2 regions of the Amycolatopsis solani genome follow, and region 1 is predicted to be linked to the other one. Evidence: riboswitches for the same ligand, from Rfam matches in the RefSeq annotation. Region 1 holds a riboswitch; the other holds the start of a gene.
What was found. A riboswitch is a leader RNA that binds a small molecule or an ion and turns the genes downstream of it on or off. The one in region 1 is predicted to bind S-adenosylhomocysteine.
Positions count from the first base shown of each region.

Region 2: it holds a riboswitch for S-adenosylhomocysteine, as region 1 does, so the genes downstream of both, ahcY (adenosylhomocysteinase) here and metH (methionine synthase) in region 1, are expected to answer to the same signal.

Region 1 is NZ_JAWQJT010000002.1:570,743-581,328, reverse strand. It holds gene SD460_RS23360 (FAD-dependent monooxygenase) at 1-91, shown strand, start outside; gene metH (methionine synthase) at 73-3,717, opposite strand; S-adenosyl-L-homocysteine riboswitch at 3,732-3,810, opposite strand; gene SD460_RS23350 (TIGR03619 family F420-dependent LLM class oxidoreductase) at 4,106-4,966, shown strand; gene SD460_RS23345 (sugar porter family MFS transporter) at 5,297-6,682, opposite strand; gene SD460_RS23340 (cellulose binding domain-containing protein) at 6,934-9,645, shown strand; gene SD460_RS23335 (zinc-dependent alcohol dehydrogenase family protein) at 9,934-10,586, opposite strand, start outside.
Region 2 is NZ_JAWQJT010000002.1:1,641,073-1,651,658, forward strand. It holds gene SD460_RS27945 (HNH endonuclease signature motif containing protein) at 1-463, opposite strand, end outside; gene SD460_RS27950 (GTP cyclohydrolase II) at 559-1,170, opposite strand; gene SD460_RS27955 (LysE family translocator) at 1,283-1,915, shown strand; gene SD460_RS27960 (cobalamin-independent methionine synthase II family protein) at 1,950-3,011, opposite strand; gene SD460_RS27965 (DUF3040 domain-containing protein) at 3,260-3,523, shown strand; gene SD460_RS27970 (DNA polymerase IV) at 3,540-4,571, shown strand; gene SD460_RS27975 (TetR/AcrR family transcriptional regulator) at 4,613-5,260, opposite strand; gene SD460_RS27980 (AurF N-oxygenase family protein) at 5,350-6,240, shown strand; gene SD460_RS27985 (hypothetical protein) at 6,298-6,939, shown strand; gene SD460_RS27990 (GNAT family N-acetyltransferase) at 6,936-7,421, shown strand; S-adenosyl-L-homocysteine riboswitch at 7,453-7,529, shown strand; gene ahcY (adenosylhomocysteinase) at 7,609-9,069, shown strand; gene SD460_RS28000 (hypothetical protein) at 9,189-9,344, shown strand; gene ku (non-homologous end joining protein Ku) at 9,745-10,586, opposite strand, start outside.

The DNA of each region.
Region 1 (10,586 bases):
CAAGTCCCGCTTCCTGCTCGGCCTGATGCTCAAGGCGACCGACAAGTTCGCCACGGACATCGAGCTGACGGACTACGCCCCGGGCTCGTAGGCCAGGTTCGGCCGCAGCCACTGCTCGACCTCGGCCACCTCGACGCCCTTGCGCCGCGCGTAGTCCTCGATCTGGTCGCGGCCGAGCCGTCCGACGGTGAAGTAGCGGGAGTCCGGGTGGGCGAAGATCAGCCCGGACACGCTCGCCGCCGGCGTCATGGCGAACGACTCGGTCAGCGCCATGCCCAGCTCGTCCGCCTCCAGCAGCTCGAACAGCTCCCGCTTCTGGCTGTGGTCCGGGCTGGCCGGGTAGCCCAGCGCCGGCCGGATGCCGCGGAACCGCTCCGCGTGCAGGTCTTCCAGCAGCGGCTCGGCGTCGGGCTCGAACCAGTCGCGGCGGGCCTTGAGGTGGATGTACTCGGCGAAGGCCTCGGCGAGGCGGTCGGCCAGCGCCTTGACCATGATCGCGCGGTAGTCGTCCTGCTCGGCCTCGTACTTCGCGGCCAGCGCGTCGGCGCCGTGGATCGTCACCGCGAACCCGCCGAGGTGGTCGCCCACCGGGGCGATGTAGTCGGCCAGGCAGCGGTTCGCGCGGTCCACCGGCTTCGAGGTCTGCTGCCGCAGCATCGGGAACCCGACGTGGGAGTATTCGCCGTCCAGCAGGATGTCATCACCCTCGCGGTGGGCCGGCCAGAACGCGTACGCGCCCTTCGCCGTGAAGCTGCCGTTCGCGATGATCTCGTCGAGCAGCGTGTTCGCGTCGTCGAACAGCTCGCGCGCGACCGGCTGCTCCAGGATGGCCGGGTACTTGCCCTTGAGCTCCCAGGCCAGGAACAGGAACTGCCAGTCGACCATCTCGCGCAGCTCGGTGATGCTCGGCTCGACGACGCGCAGGCCGGTGAACGCCGGCGTCGGCAGGCCGTCGAAGGACACCCGCTCCGGGTTCGCGCGCGCCTGCTCGAGGGTGAGCATCGGACGGCGCTGCTTGCTCGCGTGCTGCTCGCGCAGCACCTCCTGGTCGGCCCGGTTCTTCTCCGCCAGCGCGATCGAGCGGTCCGGATCGAGCAGGTCCGACACCACGCCGACCACGCGGGAGGCGTCGAGCACGTGCACCGTCGCGTTGTCGTAGACCGGGGCGATCTTGACCGCGGTGTGCTGCCGCGACGTCGTGGCGCCGCCGATCAGCAGCGGCAGCTTGAGCCCGCGCCGCTGCATCTCGGTGGCGACGGCGACCATCTCGTCCAGCGACGGCGTGATCAGCCCGGACAGCCCGACGGCGTCCGCGCCTTCGGTGACCGCGGTGTCGAGGATCTTGCCGGCGGGCACCATCACGCCGAGGTCGATCACCTCGTAGTTGTTGCAGCCCAGCACGACGCCGACGATGTTCTTGCCGATGTCGTGGACGTCGCCCTTCACCGTGGCGAGCACGATCTTGCCCTGCCCGCCGGTCGACGCGAGCCGGCCCTCTTGGCGCGCCTTCTCCTTCTCCGCCTCCATGAACGGCTCGAGGTAGGCGACGGACCGCTTCATCACGCGGGCGCTCTTGACCACCTGCGGCAGGAACATCTTGCCGGAGCCGAACAGGTCGCCGACGATCTTCATGCCGTCCATCAGCGGGCCCTCGATGACGTCGAGGGGCCGGGCCATCTGCTGCCGCGCTTCCTCGGTGTCGTCCTCGATGAAGTCGACGATGCCGTGCACCAGCGCGTGGGACAGCCGCTCGCCGACCGAGCCTTCGCGCCAGGACAGGTCGACGACGCGCTTGGTGCCGCTGCCCTTGACGTTCTCGGCGAAGCTCACCAGCCGGTCGGTCGCGTCCTCGCGGCGGTCGAAGAGCACGTCCTCGACCAGCTCGAGCAGGTCCTTCGGGATGTCCTCGTAGACCGCGAGCTGGCCGGCGTTGACGATGCCCATGTCCAGGCCGACCTGCACCGCGTGGAACAGGAACGCCGAGTGCATCGCCTCGCGGACGACGTCGTTGCCGCGGAAGGAAAACGACAGGTTCGAGATGCCGCCGCTGATGTGTACGCCGGGGCAGCGTTCTTTGATCCGGGGCAGCGCGTCGATGAACGCCTTCGCGTAGCCGTTGTGCTCGGCGATGCCGGTCGCGACGGCGAGGACGTTCGGGTCGAAGATGATGTCCTCGCCCGCGAACCCGGCCTTCTGCGTGAGGATGTCGTACGCGCGGCCGCAGATCTCGACCTTGCGGTCGGCGGTGTCGGCCTGGCCCTGCTCGTCGAAGGCCATCACGACGACGCCGGCGCCGTAGTTCCGGATGGTGCGGGCCTGGGCCAGGAAGGGCTCCTCGCCCTCCTTGAGGCTGATCGAGTTGACCACGCCCTTGCCCTGCAGGCAGCGCAGGCCGGCTTCCAGGACGGTCCACTTGGAGCTGTCGACCATCACCGGGATGCGGGCGACCTCGGGCTCGGTGGCGATGAGGTTGAGGAACGTCGTCATCGCCTGCTCGGAGTCGAGCAGGTCGGCGTCCATGTTGACGTCGAGCAGGTTCGCCCCGCCGCGGACCTGCTCCAGCGCGACGTCGACGGCGGCCTGGTGGTCGTCGGACTCGATGAGCCGGCGGAACCGCTTGGAGCCGGTGACGTTGGTGCGCTCGCCGATCATCACGAACCCGGTGTCGGCGCCGATGCCGAACGGCTCGAGCCCGCTGAACCGGGTGTGCGTCCGCGGCGCGGGCACCTCGCGCGGCGCGACGCCCTTCGCGGCTTCGGCGATCTTCGCGATGTGCGCCGGGGTGGTGCCGCAGCAGCCGCCGACCAGGTTGACCAGGCCGTCGCGGGCGAAGCCGCCGATCAGCCCGGCGGTCTGCTCGGGCGTCTCGTCGTAGCCGCCGAACGCGTTGGGCAGCCCGGCGTTGGGGTGGCAGGCGACGTAGGCGTCGGCGATCCGGGCGAGTTCCTCGACGTGCGGGCGCATCTCCTCCGCGCCCAGCGAGCAGTTCACGCCCACGACCAGCGGTTTCGCGTGCTCGATCGAGCTCCAGAACGCCTCGACCGTCTGGCCCGAGAGCGTCCGCCCGCTGAGGTCGACGATGGTCACCGAGATCCACAGCGGCAGCTCCGGCGCCACCTCGCGGGCGGCGGCGATCGCGGCCTTGCAGTTGAGGGTGTCGAAGATCGTCTCGATCAGCAGCAGGTCGACGCCGCCCTCGGCGAGCCCGGCGATCTGCTCCGCGTAGGAGGCCTTGACCTGCTCGAACGTGACCGCGCGGTACGCCGGGTCGTCGACCCTCGGCGACAGGCTGAGCGTGACGTTGAGCGGGCCGATCGAGCCGGCGACGAACTTGCCGCCGGCCTCGTCGGCGGCCTGGCGGGCCAGCTGCGCGCCGCGGACGTTCATTTCGTGGACGTGCGACTGCAGCCCGTAGTCGGCCTGGCCGATGCTGGTGGCGGTGAAGGTGTTGGTCGTGGTGATGTCCGCGCCCGCGGCCAGGTACTGGCGGTGGACGTCGAGGATGACGTCCGGGCGGGTGAGGTTGAGCAGGTCGGGGTCGCCGGTGACGTCGTGGGTGTGGTCGCCGAAGCGGTCGCCGCGGTAGTCGGCGGGGGTCAGCCCGGCACCCTGCAACATGGTGCCCCAGGCGCCGTCCAGCACCGCCACCCGCTGGTCGAACAGCTCGCGCAACCGCGCTGTCGAATCGAACGCGGCGGACTCTCGCGGGGTACTCACCGGCAGCCTCCCTTGGTCGGGAGGCGCCCTTGGTTGGTCAATCCCGGCCGAGCGTGGCGGACCCGGTGGTCCGTTGCAGCGCCTCTCGGCTCGTGGTCCACGGTATCGGATCCCGGGCCGCGCACGCCATCCCGCCCCACCCCGGCGTCCACTGGCTGGGACACCATCCGTCCACAAAGGATTGACACGTCGCCTCCCCGTTCGGTCGCGGGCCCCTCCACCGTGCCCGCGGCCCGGCCCGTCGCTCTGCTCCCCGCCTGCCTACCCGCACCCCGTCCAGCGGGGCTCGACCGCCGCTCGACAGGGTCACCAAGGGTACTCGACCAGCAACCCTCCGCAGCACCCGGCCGACCTTGAAAACTGAAACACGTTCTAATACGCTCGCCGAGTGGACTACGGAATCGTGCTGTTCACCAGCGACCGGGGCATCACCCCGGCGGCCGCCGCGCGCGTCGCGGAGGCCGCCGGGTTCGCCACCTTCTACGTACCCGAGCACACGCACATCCCGGTGAAGCGGGAGTCGCCGCACCCGCGCACCGGCGACGCGTCCCTGCCCGACGACCGCTACAGCCGCACCCTCGACCCGTGGGTCGCGCTGGCGACCGCGGCCGCGGTGACGTCGCGGATCAGGCTGTCCACGGCGGTCGCCCTGCCGGTGGAGAGCGACCCGATCACGCTGGCCAAGACGATCGCGAGCCTCGACCACCTGTCGGGCGGGCGCGTCACGCTCGGCACGGGCTTCGGCTGGAACGTCGACGAGCTGAACGACCACGGCGTGCCCGGCAACCGCCGCCGCACCGCGCTGCGGGAGTACCTCGAGGCCATGAGTGCACTGTGGACGAAAGAGGAAGCGGCCTACGACGGCGAGTTCGTGTCGTTCGGGCCGAGCTGGGCGTGGCCGAAGCCGGTCCAGGCGCACATCCCGGTGCTGCTCGGCGCGGGCCCGACGGAGAAGACGTTCCGCTGGATCGCCCGCCACGCCGACGGCTGGATCACGACCCCGGCGGACAGCGACCTGGACGGGCACGTGGCACTGCTCCACCGGATCTGGGCCGAGGAAGGCCGCGACGGGCGGCCGCGGATCTGCGCGCTCGGCGAGCGGCCCGATTCGGAGCGGCTGGCCCACCTGGACGCACTCGGGGTGACCGAGACGATCTTCGGGCTGCCGGACCGCGCCCCGGAGGAAGTGGAAGCGTGGGTCGGCCGCCTCGCCGTCAAGCTGAGCCTCGCCACCGCCGCGGCACACTGACACACGGTCGGACGCGGCCGATGCATGCGCCCCAATGTGGCGTTGGGTGCGTTGGACGCACCGAACGCCACATTGGGTGCGTCCGGGGTCAGAACACCAGACCCAGCAGCCACATCGGCCCCGCCGCGCGCGCCCGGACACGACTTCGCGCAAGCCGAGGCGGTCGGCGAAGGGTCTTGAATGAGTCATTCAGGACCTCGCGAGACCTGAATGACTCATTCAAGACACCACCGGGCCTGGCCGCGCCGGTCGGCTGAGCGCGCCCCGCCCGGGTGTAGTGAATGACTCATTCCTGTCGCCGGACGACAGGAATGAGTCATTCACGGCGTTTCAGCTCTTGACCGCCACCCCTTGGCGCGCACGGAGGTCGAGCTCGATCTGCTCCAGCGAGCGGCCCTTCGTCTCCGGCACCAGCCACTTCGTGAGCACGAACAGCACCACGTTGATCCCCGCGAACAGGAACATCGAGCCGCCGATGCCGAGGGACTTCGGGTCGGAGATGATCGGGAACACCGCGCTCACGATGCCCGTCGCCGCCCAGAGGACCACGCTGCTCACGCCCATGCCGGCCGCGCGGACCTTGAGCGGGAAGACCTCGGACATCATCACCCACACGACCGCGCCCCAGCCGAGTTCGTAGCCGACCAGGTAGAGCACCATCATCACCAGCATCAGGATGCCGCGCAGGCCGGTGTCGTGGACGTTGAGCACGACCAGTCCCGCCGCGGTGAGCGTCAGCACCATGATCACGTTGCCGATGAGCAGCAGCGGCTTGCGGCCCCAGCGGTCCACCACGAACACGACCCACGCGGTGAACAGGAACTTCGTCACGCCCAGCAGCACGCCCGACAGCAGCGCGGCCTGCGTGGCGAAGCCGAGCCCGATGAGCATCGTCGGGAAGTAGGCGTTGATCGCGTTGACGCCGCTGAACTGCTGGCCGACCGCGAGCAGCACGGCGACGAACAGCATCGGCCGCACCCAGCCGGCGAACAGGTCGCGGAACCGCGGCTTCTCTTCGGTGTCCATCCGGATGACGTCGCGGATCGTCGAGATCTCCTCGTCGAGGTTCACCGAGTTGCCGTGCGCGCTGGCCAGAACGCGCCGGGCCTCCTCCTCGCGGCCGTTCTTGACCAGCCAGCGGGGCGTCTCGGGCAGGAACGCCAGCCCGACGAGCAGGATCGCCGCGGGCACGATCGCGCCGGCGAACATCCAGCGCCACGCCGAAACCGGGCCGAGCCAGTAGCTGACCAGGAACGCGATCAGGATGCCGCTGACGATGAAGATCTGGTTCAGCGCACCCATCGCGCCGCGCAGCCGCGCCGGCGCCAATTCGGACAAGTACGTCGGAACCGTCGACGACGAAAGCCCGATGCCCAGCCCGATGATCAGGCGGGAAAGCACGAGCAGCGTGAACGTCGGCGAGAAGGTCGCCGCCAGGGTGCCCACGATGACGATCGCCGCGGCGACCATGATCGTGCGGCGCCGGCCGAGCGCTTCGTTGGTGCGGCTGGAGAACAGCGCGCCGACGATGGCACCGACCGACAGGCTGGCGGTGATCACGCCCTTGTCCCAGCTGGTCAGCGCCCACAGTTTCCCGATGAACGGGAGCACCCCGGAGATCACGCCGAGGTCGTAGCCGAAGAGGATGCCGCCGAGCGCACCGAAGAAGTACAAGGTGGTCCGGCTGATGTGCCGCGCCGGGGCTGTCTGCGTCATTGCCGGGTCGCCTCTTTCGTAGGTCCAGTCCAGCCAGCGGGCACCACACTCACACGCCGGAAAAAGCCCGACAAGACGCTGACCGATAACAATTCAGAAACCTGATCGACGTTCACATACGTGACACGCTCAAAGTGCTCTCAAATCCACTGTGGACAGTCGCGGGCGAAGAAATCATCGAACGCTTTACAACGTTCCGGCGGCTCGTTTACCTTCCACCTGGAAGCGCTCCCAGAGTGGTGGAGGCCGACGTGAGACGACTGCGTTCCCCCAGTGCACCCAGGGCAAGCCGGGTCCTCGCGGCCGCGCTGGCCTTGCTCCTGCCCACCGCCGTCGCGATCACCGCGGGCGTGCCGGCCGCCCCCGCCGCGGCGGCGGCCTACACCTGGCGCAACGCCGAGATCGGCGGCGGCGGGTTCGTCCCCGGCATCGTCTTCAACCAGACCGAGCCCGGGCTCGTCTACGCCCGCACCGACATCGGCGGCGCGTACCGCTGGAACCCCTCGACCGGCCGCTGGCTCCCGCTGCTGGACTCGGTCGGCTGGACCGACTGGGGCCACAACGGCGTCGTCAGCCTCGCCACCGATGCCGTCGACCCGAACCGGGTGTACGTCGCCGCGGGCATGTACACCAACAGCTGGGACCCGAACAACGGCGCCGTCCTGCGCTCGGCCGACCGCGGCGCCACGTGGCAGGCGGCGGCGCTGCCGTTCAAGCTCGGCGGCAACATGCCCGGGCGCGGCATGGGCGAGCGGCTGGCGATCGACCCGAACCGCGACAGCGTCCTGTACCTCGGCGCCCCCAGCGGCAACGGGCTCTGGCGCAGCACCGACTCCGGCGTCACCTGGGCGAAGGTGACCAGCTTCCCCAACCCCGGCAACTACGCGCCCGACCCGAGCGACCCGTCGGGCTACTCCAGCGACAACGAGGGCGTCACCTGGGTGACGTTCGACCCCACGACCGGCACGCGCGGCAGCACCACGCAGACGATCTACGCCGGCGTCGCGGACAAGCAGAACACCGTCTACCGCAGCACCGACGGCGGCGCGACCTGGGCCCGGCCGGCCGGCCAGCCCACGGGATACCTGGCGCACAAGGGTGTCCTCGACCCGGTCGGCGGCTACCTCTACCTCGCGACCAGCGACACCGGCGGCCCGTACGACGGTGCGAAGGGCGACGTCTGGAAGTACGCCACCAAGACCGGCACCTGGACGCGGATCAGCCCGATCCCGTCCGACAGCACCGACGACTACTTCGGCTACAGCGGCCTCACGATCGACCGGCAGCACCCGGGCACCCTCATGGTCGCCACGCAGGTGTCGTGGTGGCCGGACGTGATCTTCTTCCGCAGCACCGACGGCGGCGCCACCTGGACGCGGATCTGGGACTTCACGAGCTACCCCGACCGGTCGCTGCGGTACACGCAGGACATCTCCGCGGTGCCGTGGCTGACCTTCGGCGTCCAGCCCGCTCCCCCGGTGCCGTCACCGAAGCTCGGCTGGATGACCGAGTCCGCCGAGATCGATCCCTTCGACTCGAACCACTTCCTCTACGGGACCGGCGCGACGATCTACGGGACGAGCGACCTCACGAAGTGGGACAGCGGCGGGAAGATCACGCTGAAGCCGGTCGTCGGCGGCCTCGAAGAGACCGCGGTGCTCGACCTGATCAGCCCGCCGTCGGGCGCTCCCCTGCTGTCCGGGCTCGGCGACATCGGCGGGTTCCGGCACGACAGCCTCGACGCCGTCCCGGCCACCATGTACACCCAGCCGGTCTTCACCACGACCACCAGCCTCGACTACGCCGAGCTGAACCCGGCGACGATCGTCCGCGCCGGCACACTGGACCGGAGCGCCCGGCCGAACGACAACCGGATCGCCTTCTCCACCGACGGCGGCAAGAACTGGTTCCAGGGCGCGGAGCCCGCCGGCGGCGCGAGCGGCGGCACCGTGGCCGCGGCCGCCGACGGCAGCCGGTTCGTGTGGAGCCCGGACGGCACCGCGGTGAGCTACTCGGCGGGCTTCGGCTCGTCCTGGACGGCGTCCGCGGGCATCCCGGCCGGCGCGGTCGTGGAGTCCGACCGCGTCGACCCCAAGCGGTTCTACGGGTTCGCCGCCGGGAAGTTCTACTTCAGCACCGACGGCGGCGCGAGCTTCACCGCGACCGCGGCCACCGGGCTGCCCGCCGGCTCCGCGCACTTCAAGGCGATGCCGGGGGTGGCGGGCGACGTCTGGCTCGCCGGCGGCTCCGGCACGGCGTACGGCCTCTGGCACTCGACCGACTCCGGTGCGTCCTTCACGAAGCTGAGCGGGGTCGCCGAAGCCGACAACATCGGGTTCGGCAAGGCCGCCTCCGGCCGGACGTATGCGTCGTTATACACCATTGCGAAGATCGGCGGGGTGCGCGGGATCTTCCGCTCGGACGACGCGGGCGCGTCGTGGACGCGGATCAACGACGACCGGCACCAGTACGGCAACATCGGGGCGGCGCTCAGCGGCGATCCGCGGGTGTACGGGCGGGTCTACGTGGGCACGAACGGGCGCGGCGTGATCGTGGGCGACTCCGGCGGCACCGAGCCGCCGCCGACCACCACGACCACTCCCACGACCACCACTCCCCCGACGACGACCACGCCGGTGCCGTCCGGCTCCTGCACGGCGGCCTACACCGTCACGAACCAGTGGCAGGGCGGGTTCCAGGCCTCGGTGAAGGTGGGCAACACCGGCGCCGCGGCGGTCACGGGCTGGACGGTGGCGTGGACGTTCGCGGACGGCCAGCGCGTGACACAGGCGTGGAACGCTCAGGTCACCCAGACCGGCGCGGCGGTCACGGCGGTGGACGCGGGCTGGAACAAGACGATCCCCGCGGGCGGCAGCGCCGAGTTCGGCTTCACCGGCAGCTCCGGCACGGCCAACCGCGCCCCGGCCACGATCTCGCTCAACGGGCGGGCCTGCACGACGTGACTTCGGGCCGGTGCGGGGCGCGGGCGGGAAGGGGGTTTCAACCCACCCCCAGGCGGTTGAAACCCCCTCCCCGCGCCCCCAGTCCCGGACGGTCCGCCCGAGCAGCCGCAGCCTGCTCGAGCGATGTCCTGGTATCCACCACTCTCCCCGGTGCCGTCAGCGGCCGCCATTCCTGTCGAAAAGCGACTTTTTCCCCCGAACCCACCCCCGCTGACCTGCGAAAAGGAGCGGACGGGGTACGGATATACCCAGCCGGGACGGCAAAAGTTACCCGGGACCGAGGGCCGCTCAGGCGCTTTCGAGCACGACCTTCCCGACGTGGCTGCCGGACTCGAGGTGCTTGAGCGCCTCTTCGACCTCGTCGAAGGCGTACCGGCGGTCGATCACGGGCCGGAGCCCGGTGTGCTCGATCGCCCGGTTCATCGCCTGGAACGTCTCGCGGGAAGCGTTGGTGAGGCCGCGCAGGGTCAGCTGCTTGACCAGCACGAGGATCGGGTCGGCCCCGCCCTCGTGGGTCAGGACGCCGGCGACGCTGACGTGCCCGCCGTAGCGGGCGGCGATCATCGACTGGCCGATCGTGCCGCCGCCGCCCACGTCGACGACGTGGTCGACGCCGCCGCCGGTCAGCTCGGCCACCGCGGCGCCCCACTCCGGCGTCGTCGCGTGGTTGAGCGTCCGGGCGGCACCCAGCTCGCGCAGCCGCTCGAGCTTCTCGTCCGAGCTGGACGTCGACACGACGTGCGCGCCGCCGAGCGCGGCGAACTGCAGCGCGAACGTCGACAGGCCGCCGCTGCCCAGGGTGAGCACGGTCTGGCCGGGCACGAGCCCGCCTTCTTCGACGACCGCGCGCCACGCCGTGACGCCGGCGCTGGGCAGCGTCGCGGCTTCGGCGTAGTCGAGGTGCGCCGGGACGCCGACGAGCGCGTCCTCGGCGAAGACGG
Region 2 (10,586 bases), 1.1 Mb from region 1:
GGTCGAGGTGGGCGACGATCCGCGCACCGAGAGCGGCGACTTGGCGGTGGCCCGCGTCGGCGGCGAAAGCCAGCAGATCCTGTTCGGCGGTGTCGCGGTGCTCGGCGGGGATCCGGGACACGGCCTCGATGATGGTGTCGATCATCGAGGTGCTCAGCGACCCCGTCAGGGCGGCAACGCCGGTGGCGGGGGCGAGCGCAGGAGTCCCGTCGAGGCTGTGAGTGGCGTTGAGGGCGTAGGCTCGGGTGACCGTGCGCCGGGCGGCGGTGTGGGGAATGTCCGCGAGGTGTTCCAGCAGCCGGGCAGTGGAGCGGTAGCCGAACAGCTCCATGACGCCACGGGATTCGATTTCCACGAGCAGCGCGCCGATTTCGGCCTCGGCAGACCGCACGACGGTGAGCAGCGCACGGAGACGGTCGGCCAAGGCCTCCGCGTCCGCTTGCCACACCGCTTCGCTGTCCACACAACAAGATTATCGGCGTTCGCACGCCTGTTCATCACTCGACCGGGTGGCGATGAGCGTTGCCCGGGAAGCCGTATCAGTGAAGCCGGCCAGTATCAGCTGGCGATCCCGGGCAGGCTCAGGGTGTGCCCGGTCTGCTCGGCCTTGGCCCGCAGGTACCGGACGTTGTTCTCGGTCGCGAACACCCCGGTGGGCACCTGGTCCCGCACCGCGATCCCGGCCGCCCGCAGCTGAGCGGCCTTGTCGGGGTTGTTGGAGAGCAGATCGACCTCATCGGCCCCGAGCGCCTTGAGCATCTGCGCGGCGACGGCGTAGTCCCGCGCGTCTTCCGGCAGCCCGAGCGCGGCGTTGGCGGCGTAGGTGTCGAGGCCGCCGTCCTGGAGGGCGTAGGCGTCGAGCTTGTTGTAGAGCCCGATCCCCCGGCCTTCCTGCCGCAGGTAGAGCAGGTACCCGCCGGTTTCGGAGATCCGCTGCACGGCTTCGGCCAGCTGCGGCCCGCAGTCGCAGCGCGCGGACCCGAAGACGTCCCCGGTGAGGCATTCGGAGTGCGGCCGGACGAGGGGAACGTCCCCGGGGGTGCCGAGCACGAGGGCGAGGTGTTCCCCGCCGTCTTCGAGCCCCCGGAAGGTGACGGCTTCGGCGTCGACCTCGAGCCCGCCGTGCAGCCGCAGCGGAATCCGCACCCGGGTCCGCACCTCGGCGGTCACGTCGTCGCCCCTGGAATCAGCCACAAGATCGACCCTACACGAAGTTCAAATTCGAACCTGAGAGGTTCGCCACCCGGGAAAACCGCTGGCGCGGCGGTCGTAAGCTCGCCCCATGATCCCCGCTGCCACCGCGGCCTCCTTCCTCCTCGTCGTCGTCCTCGGCGCGATGTCCCCCGGCCCCGACTTCGTCGTCGTCACCCGCTCGGCCCTCACCGGGGGGCGGCGGGCCGGGATCGCCGCCGGGCTGGGGATCGCGCTCGGGGTCTTCGCCTGGGTGGTCGCGATCGCGCTCGGGGTGGCCGCCGTGCTGACCGCGTCCGCGGTCGCCTTCACCGTCGTCAAACTGGTCGGGGCCGCCTACCTCGTCTTCCTCGGCGTCAAGGCCTGGCTGGCCGTCCGCCGCGGGGACTACCGGGACCTCGGCGAAGACGAGCACAAGGACCCGCTCAAAGCCGCCGCCGCGTTCCGGCAAGGGCTCTTCACCAACCTGCTCAACCCGAAGGTGGCCGTCTACTTCCTCGCGCTGCTCCCCCAGTTCCTCCCCGCCGACGGCTCCACCCTGCAGACCCTCGAGCTCGCCGCCATCGCCACCGCCGGGACCGTGCTGTGGTTCGTCACCCTCGCCGTGGTCGTCGGGGCGCTCAAGAAGGTCTTCCGCAGCGGCCGGGTCCGGCGAGGGCTCGACGCGGTCCTGGGCAGCCTGCTCGTCGCGCTCGGCCTGAAAGTCGCGGCCGGGACGGCGTGAGCCCGGAGCGGCACCCCCGGGCTCACGCCGCGGCTCAGCCGAGCTTCTCGGCGGCCAGGCGGGTGCCTTCCACCCGGGCCTTGATCTTCGCGAAGGCGATGTCGCGCGAGGTCGACGTGTCGTCCGCGAACGGGGAGAACCCGCAGTCGTCGCACGTCCCCAGCCGCTCCACCGGCACGTGCCGGGCCGCCCGCAGCACGCGGTCGCAGACCTCTTCCGGGGTTTCCACGCGCGGGTCGATCGGGTCGACGACGCCGACGAAGACCCGCTGGTCCGCCTTCAGGTTGTCGGCGATGATCGCGAGCGCGCGGTCCGGGTCGGGTTCGCTGGCCAGCTGGACGAAGAAGCGCCCGGCCTTGAGGTCGAACAGCGCCGGCAGCAGGCCCGCGTAGTCGACGTCGAGGCTGTGCACCGAGTCCTGGTCACCACCGGGGCAGGTGTGGACGCCGATCTTCGCGCGTTCCTCCGCGGTGAACCGGTCGAGGACCGCGTTGTTCAGGTCGACGAACTGGCGCAGCAGGCCGCCGGACGGGTCCAGCTTCAGCGACAGGCGGCCCTCGGTGAAGTCGATCTGGACGCTGTCCGCGCCCGCGTCGAGGCTGCGCCGGATGTCCGCTTCGGCCGCGTCCACCAGGTCGGCGACGAACTGCTCCTGCGAGTACCCGTCGATGCCGTCGGCCGGGTAGATCAGCGAGATCGCGGACGCCGCGATCACCGCCTGCTTGACCGGCTTGCCCGTCAGCGCCTTCGCCCGGGTCAGGTACTCGTCCGCGTGGGTCGCGTAGCGGAACGGGCCCGCCGTCAGCCGCGGCAGCTGGCGGGTGTGCCCGTCGGCGAACGGGATGACGACGCCGTCCGGGGCCAGCGCGGTCAGCCCGGCCAGCGGGTACGTCGCGAAGCTCGGCTTGCCCTGCTCGCCGTCGGTCAGCACCGGGGACCCGGTCTCTTCGAACCGGCTGATCGTGTCGGCCAGCGCGCGGCTCTCCAGCTCGGCGAGCGCGGCGGCGTCGATCCGGCCCGCGGCGAACTCGCCGAGGCCTTCGACGAGGTAGTCGGGGCGCGGGATGCTGCCGATCGGTTCGGTGGGCAGGGTCATCGAGGTCCTCCAGCTGCTTGAAGGTTCAGGCGCACGAAGAGGACGCAACGGCCCCCATCCGTCACCCGGGCCGTCACCGGCCACGTTCACAGGGCAACTTAACGTGCTCATCGGCCGTTACCGGGCCGGGATCACCCGGTCGGAGCAGCAAAAAGCACGAAATCAGAAGACGTTCGGCGGTTCGTTCGGAGGACGATGGGGTATTCGCTCTGGCGACACGGCGGGTTCGGCGCCGAAGGAGTACCCCGATGCTCAGTCACCACGATCGCACCGAGCTCGAGAAGATCGAGCGCAGTCTCGAGGTCAGCGACCCCGACCTCGCCACCGCCCTGCGCGAGGGCAAGCGCCCCCGATCGCGCGCGCTCCGCAGCACCGTCCTGATCGTCTTCGACGTCGTCGCCGTGGCCCTGCTGGTCGTGGGGCTGGTCCTGCCCGACCCCGGGGTCACGCTGTGCGGGATCCTCGCGCTCACCGGCACCGTCTGGACCCACGTGGCGCGGCACCGGATCTGAGGCGAGACTGGGCCCCGTGAAGTGGGTCCTGCACGTCGACCTCGACCAGTTCATCGCCGCGGTCGAGATCGCCCGCCACCCGGAGCTCGCGGGCAAGCCCGTCGTCGTCGGGGGCAACGGCGATCCCACCGAACGGGCCGTGGTCGCGACCGCCTCGTACGAGGCCCGCGAGTTCGGCGTCCAGTCCGGCATGCCGCTGCGGCTCGCCGCCAAGCGCTGCCCGGACGCCGTCTTCCTGCCCAGTGACCCGGACGCCTACCTCGAGGTGTCCGCGCGCGTGATGGCGGTGCTGCGGGAGTTCCCGGTCGTCGTGCAGGTGCTGGGCTGGGACGAGGCGTTCCTGGGTGCGGAAACCGGCGACCCGGAGGCGCTCGCGGCCGGCCTCAAGGACGCCGTGGCCCGCGAGACGGGGCTGTCGTGCGCGGTCGGGATCGGCGACAACAAGCTGCGGGCCAAGCTCGCCACCGGGTTCGGCAAGCCGGGCGGGATCTACCGGCTGACGCAGGAGAACTGGTGGGCGGTGATGGCCGGACGCCCGACCGACGCGCTGTGGGGCATCGGCGGCAAGACCGCGAAGAAGCTGGCCGAACTGGGCATCCACACGGTGCTCGACCTGGCGGGCGCGGACGCGGCGGCGCTGGCCGCCCGGTTCGGCCCGAAGACGGGACCGTGGCTGCGGCTGCTCGGCGGCGGCATCAGCGACGCCGACGTCAGCGCGACCCCGTACGTGGCCCGCTCCCGCAGCCGCGAGACGACGTTCCAGCGCGACCTCACCGACCCGGCGGAGATGGCGGCGGAGGTGTCGGCGCTGGCGAAGCGGGTCGCCCAGGACGTCCTGGACGAAGCCCGCCCGGCGGCGCGGGTGGCGGTCAAGGTCCGGTTCGTGCCGTTCCTGACCCACACGCACAGCATCACCCTGCCGGAGCCGACGTCGGACGCCGCGGAGATCGACCGGGCGGCGCGCGAGGTGCTGGGGATGTTCGAGCTGACCCGCGCGGTGCGGCTGCTGGGCGTGCGCGCCGAGTTCACCCGCGAGGAAACCTCGTGAGTGGTAAGTCGGGTTAGAACCCGACTTACCACTCACGACCTCTAGAGCTCGCCGGGCAGCGGCAGCGGCCGGTCCGGGTCGAGGTCCACCCCGCCCGCCTTCAGCGTGTGGTCCAGCATCGCCCAGATCGTGCCCGTCAGCTGGTCCGTCAGCTGGGGCAGGCTCAGCGCGCCCGGGTGGTCGAGCCAGCGGGTGGTCGCCGACTCGACGTAGCCGACCAGGCCGAACGCGATCGTGTCCGCCGGGGCCGGGTCGAGGCCGAACGCCGTCAGGTAGCCCGAGAACAGGCCGCTGAGGTGGCGGGCGATCGTGCCGCGGACGTCCGGCGTGGCCGGGACCGCGCGGGTCAGGTAGCGGTGCAGGGACTCGTGCTCGGTCAGCCAGCGCAGGTGCGTCGAAATCACCGCCGTGATCATCTCGTGCGGCGAACCCGAGGGGTGCCACAGCGGCGCGAGCTCGGCCGTCACCAGTTCGGCCGCGCGTTCGGCGATCGCGCGCTGGAGGTCGGCCGCGTCGGCGAAGTGGCGGTACAGCCGGGTGCGGGCCACGCCGGCGCGCTCGGCGATCTGCTCGGTCGAGACCTCCGGGCCGTGCTCGGCGATGGCCGCCAGCGCCGCGTCGACGAATTCGGCGCGCCGCCGCTCCTGCTGGCCCGCCCAGCGCGCCGCCCGTCCGTCGACCTTGGTCACCCGGGAAGCCTACTCAAGTCCGGCGAGCCGGTGTACGCTCGCCGAAGTAACTAGTACAGCGCGTACCCCCTACTTTTCCGGAGGCCGCCATGGGCGTCGAGGCCCAGGACCGGGACGTCACCGCGGCTCGCCTGCTCAAGAGCTCCGCGAAGAACTCCTACGACCCGTACGTCGACATCGACTGGGCCGCGCCGCTCGCCGAGGGCAAGGCCTACATGCCCCTGGAGCGCGTCTCCCTCTACGGCACCGCGCTCTGGGCGGACCTCACGCCGGAGCAGCGGATCGAGCTGTCCAAGCACGAGATCGCCAGCATCATGAGCGTCGGCCTGTGGTTCGAGATCGTCCTCATGCAGCTGCTCGCCCGGTACGTCTTCGACCTCGACGCGCGCACCGAGCACGCGCAGTACGCGATGACCGAGATCGGTGACGAGACGCGGCACTCGGTGATGTTCGCCCGCACCGCCGAGCGGCTCGGCGTCCCGCGCTACGGCGTCCCGAAGGTCGTGCACCGCGCCGCCAAGGTGTTCGGCGCGACCGCCGCCGGGCCGTCGATGTTCGCCAGCGTGCTGGTCGCCGAGGAGACCACCGACCGGCTGCAGCGCTCGATGATGGACGACGACGGCATCCAGCCGCTGATCCGCTCGGTCAACCGCATCCACGTCGTCGAGGAGGCCCGGCACGTCCGGTTCGCCAAGGAAGAGGTGCTGCGGGAGACGCCGAAGCTGTCGAAAGCGGCGCTGCAGCGGCACCGGCTGCGGACCGCGCTGGTCGCGTTCGGCGTCATCGACAGCATGGTCGACCCGCGGGTCTACCGCAGCGTCGGGATCGACCCCCGCGCCGGCCGGGCCGCGGCGCTCGCCAACCCGCACTTCCACGAGACGCGCCGCTGGATGGCGGAGAAGATCGTGCCGTTCCTGCGCGACGCGGGGCTGATCGGCGGCCGGTCGGAGGGCGTTTGGCGGCGCGCGCACCTGCTCTGACGCGCTGACCGGAAAATTCCCTTCACACCCCTTGCCCGGTTCCGCCACGATGCTCGCGTGACCGCAGAGCTCCCCGCCGCGCCCGCGCCGCCGCGCACCCACCCCGTCTTCGCGGGCCTCGTCGGCGTCATCGTGGGCGCGGTGCTGGTCGGCGTGCCGTGGCTGGCGCTGAGCCTGCTCGGCGGGCCCAGCGGAGGCGCGCTGACCGCGCCGGCCACCCTGGGCGGGCTCGCCCGCGCCCAGGACGCGCTCGCGAAGTTCGGCGTGGAAGAGAGCAAGGGCCAGGTCGCCCGCGTCGACAAGGCCGACCGGGAGACGGCCGCCCGGACGTCGGCGGCCTACGGCGGCGCGGGCGCGGTCGTGCAGCAGTACCAGGACGCCGGGCTGGAGCGCTCGTTCCAGCTGATCGCGGTGCGCGCGGCCTCGCCGGAGCTGGTGGCGCCGTACGAGGACGCCGAGGCGCTGGACCTGGCCGCGCCGGGCACCGAGCTCGTGCGCACCGGTGCCGTGCAGTGCCTGGTCCACCACGACCCCGAGCCGGCGGGCTCGCCACCGGACCCCGACCGGTCCTCCGTGCTGAGCTGCCAGCGCAGCGGCCCGGATCTGACCGTCACCGTGCGGTGCCTCAGCGCCGAGGGCAACCGCGATCCCCGCGAACTCGCCGGGATCGTCGAAGAGGCGTGGAAGGAGCTGTCGTGACGATCGCCGTCCGGCCGGCCCGCGCCGGGGACGAAGCCGCGCTCGCGAAGATCGACGAGCGCACGTGGGGCCCCGCCGTGTCCCCCGCTCCCCCGCCGCCGCCCGGCACGCCGTTCTTCGACGGCGGCTTGCGCACGGAGAACGTCCTCGTCGCCGAGCACGACGACGTCGTCGCCGGGTACGTCCGGCTCGACGAAGGCTTCGGCATCCCGGCCCACCGGCACGTGCTGGTCCTCGGCGGCCTCGCCGTCGACCCGGACCGCCAGGGCCTCGGCATCGCGGGCCGGCTGGTGGACGCGGCCGTGGCCGAAGCGCGCCGGCGCGGCGCCCGCAAGCTGACGCTGCGCGTGCTGGGTCACAACGCCGCCGCCCGCCGGGTCTACGAGCGGTGCGGGTTCACCGTGGAAGGCGTGCTGCGCGGGGAATTCCGCGTCGGCGGGACCGACGTCGACGACGTCCTGATGGCCCGTTCGCTCGCTTGACAGCTTCCCGGCGGCTTTGCCATCCTGGATCCGGGCCGAGAGGCGCTGCGACGGAAATTCTTCCGCCACGCTCGGCCCGCGACACGCATCCAAGGGCGCCTCCCGCGAGGGAGGTGCCTTTTTTCGTGGTGTCCCGCCAGTTCCTCCCGAGCGCTTCCGCAACCAGCCTCAGGAAAGAGCTCGAGGAATGAGTGACAAACTCGCACGCCGCAACGGTCTCGACTTCGCCGTCGCCGACCTTTCCCTGGCCGACGCCGGCCGCACCCAGCTGCGGCTGGCCGAGCACGAGATGCCGGGCCTGATGGCGATCCGCCGCGAGTACGCCGCCGCGCAGCCGCTCAAGGGCGCGCGCATCGCCGGGTCGCTGCACATGACCGTGCAGACCGCTGTGCTGATCGAGACCCTGGTCGCGCTCGGCGCCGAGGTGCGCTGGGTCTCCTGCAACATCTTCTCCACCCAGGACGAGGCCGCCGCGGCGGTCGTCGTCGGCCCCGAGGGCACGGTCGACGCCCCGGCGGGCACCCCGGTGTTCGCCTGGAAGGGCGAGACGCTCGAAGAGTACTGGTGGTGCACCGAGCAGCTCTTCGCCTTCGCCGGTGGGAAAACCCCCAACATGATCCTCGACGACGGCGGCGACGCCACCCTGCTCGTGCACAAGGGCGTCGAGTTCGAAGCCGCGGGCGCCGTCCCGCAACCGTCCGAAGAGGACCCGGAGGAGTACCGGATCGTCCTCGAGACCCTCCGCGCGAGCCTGGCCGCCGACGGCGAGCGCTTCACCCGGATGGCCAAGGAGATCCGCGGCGTCACCGAGGAGACGACCAACGGCGTCAAGCGGCTCTACAAGCTCGCCAAGGACGGCGAGCTGCTCTTCCCCGCGATGAACGTCAACGACTCCGTGACGAAGTCCAAGTTCGACAACAAGTACGGCATCCGGCACTCCCTTGTGGACGGCCTGAACCGGGCCACCGACGTGATGATCGGCGGCAAGCGCGTCGTCGTCTGCGGCTACGGCGACGTCGGCAAGGGTGCGGTCGAGGCGCTGCGCGGCCAGGGTGCCCGCGTCGCGGTCACCGAGATCGACCCGATCTGCGCGCTGCAGGCGTCGATGGACGGCCTCGACGTCGTCGAGCTCGACGACGTGGTCGCGACCGGGGACATCTTCATCACCACCACCGGCAACTTCGGCATCATCTCCGCGGACCAGATGAGCCGCATGAAGCACAACGCGATCGTCGCCAACGTCGGGCACTTCGACAACGAGATCGACATGGCCGGGCTGGCGAAACTGCCGGGCATCGTCAAGAAGGAGATCAAGCCGCAGGTGCACGAGTGGGCGTTCGCGGACGGCCACTCGATCATCGTGCTCTCCGAAGGCCGCCTGATGAACCTCGGCAACGCGACCGGCCACCCGTCGTTCGTGATGTCGAACTCGTTCACCAACCAGGCGATCGCGCAGATCGAGCTGTTCGCCAAGCCCGGCGAGTACGCCATCGACGTCCACCGGCTGCCGAAGCACCTCGACGAGAAGGTCGCCCGCCTGCACCTCGACGCGCTCGGCGTGCGGCTCACCAAGCTCACGAAGGAGCAGGCCGAGTACATCGGGGTCGACGTCGAAGGTCCGTACAAGCTCGATCACTATCGGTACTGACCCGAGATTGCTCCATTTGACGCAGTTTGCCGCACCGCGAAAGTGGCCATTCTCCCCGTGACAGCGCATCCGCCGGCCGGCACGCCGGATGGGTCCCATGCGAAGGAGTGTGTGTCAAAGTGATCGTTCTCGGTGTAATTCTTCTGATCATCGGGTTCATCGTGGGAATCCCGGTGCTTTACACCATCGGCATCATTCTCGCGGTGGCCGGCGTGGCGTTGGCCATCCTCGGCGGCACCGGCCGCCGGATCGGTGGGCGTGCGCACTGGTACTGATCCACGACCGGCGAACGGCCCGGCACGTCAGCAGCGATGCTGTCGCGCCGGGCCGTTCGGCCGTTCCGCACCGCTTCGGGCGGGGAAAGCGGGAAATTTAAGGGTCCTCCGGCTCCGAGGGGGAGGGAGAGCCGAAGGACCCCGTTAGTGTTAGCACATCGCCAAGCCGGTGTACACAGCTGCATACACGATCGTGTGACCGCAGGGGCACCGTCCCCACGCCGCGAAGGCCTCCCCGGCAGGTGCGCGGCACCCGGCGGGAAGGCCTTCGCGGATCCTGGCGGGAGGCTCAGGAAGCTCGGCGCGGCAACGACTTCCGCACACTTCCTGGGTACCACCGCGAGGCGGCCGGGCGCGCGACCGCGGCGGCGTGTCGGCCGCGACCACCCGTCCGGGGTGCTCAGGCGGACTTGGGGGCCCGTTTCCTCGGTGCCGACTTCTTCTTCGGCGCCGGCTTCGCGTCCTCATCGGACGCCTCCGAAGTGGACGTGTCCGAAACGGACTCACGCGACTTCTTCGCCGCGTCGACGCTGGCCTGCAGCGCCGCCATCAGGTCGACGACGTCGGCCTTGGCGGTGACCGCCGCGGGCTTGGTCGTCTCCTCCCCCGCGACCTTGGCCTCGATCATCTCCTCGAGGGCCTCGCGGTAGTGGTCGTGGTACTTCTCCGGCTCGAACACCGGCTCGGCCAGCGAGTCGATCAGCGAGCCCGCCATGGACAGCTCCTGCGGGCGGATCTGCGGCGGGTCGTCGCGCAGGAACGGGAAGTCGGGTTCGCGGACCTCGTCCGGCCACAGCATCGTCGTCATCACCAGCACGTCGGCGTGCACCCGCAGCACCGCCATGCTCTCCCGCTGCCGCACGGCGACCTTCGCGATGGCCACCTGGCTCGACTTGTGCAGCGCGTCCCGCAGCACGATGTACGGCTTCACCGCGTTCTTCTGCGGCTCCAGGTAGTACGTCCGGTCGTACTGGATCGGGTCGATCGACTCCAGCGGCACGAACTCCAGCACGTCGATCGTGCGCTGCGTGGGCAGCGGCAGGTCGGCCATCTCGGCGTCGGTGATGACGACCATCTCACCGTCGGGCAGCTCGTAGCCCTTGGCGATCTCCGGGTACGGGACCTCGGCGCCGTCGATCGTGCAGAACCGCTTGTACTGGATGCGGCCGCCGTCGGCCTCGTGCACCTGGCGGAGCGAGACGTTCTTGTTCTCGGTGGCCGCGTACAGCTGGATCGGGATGC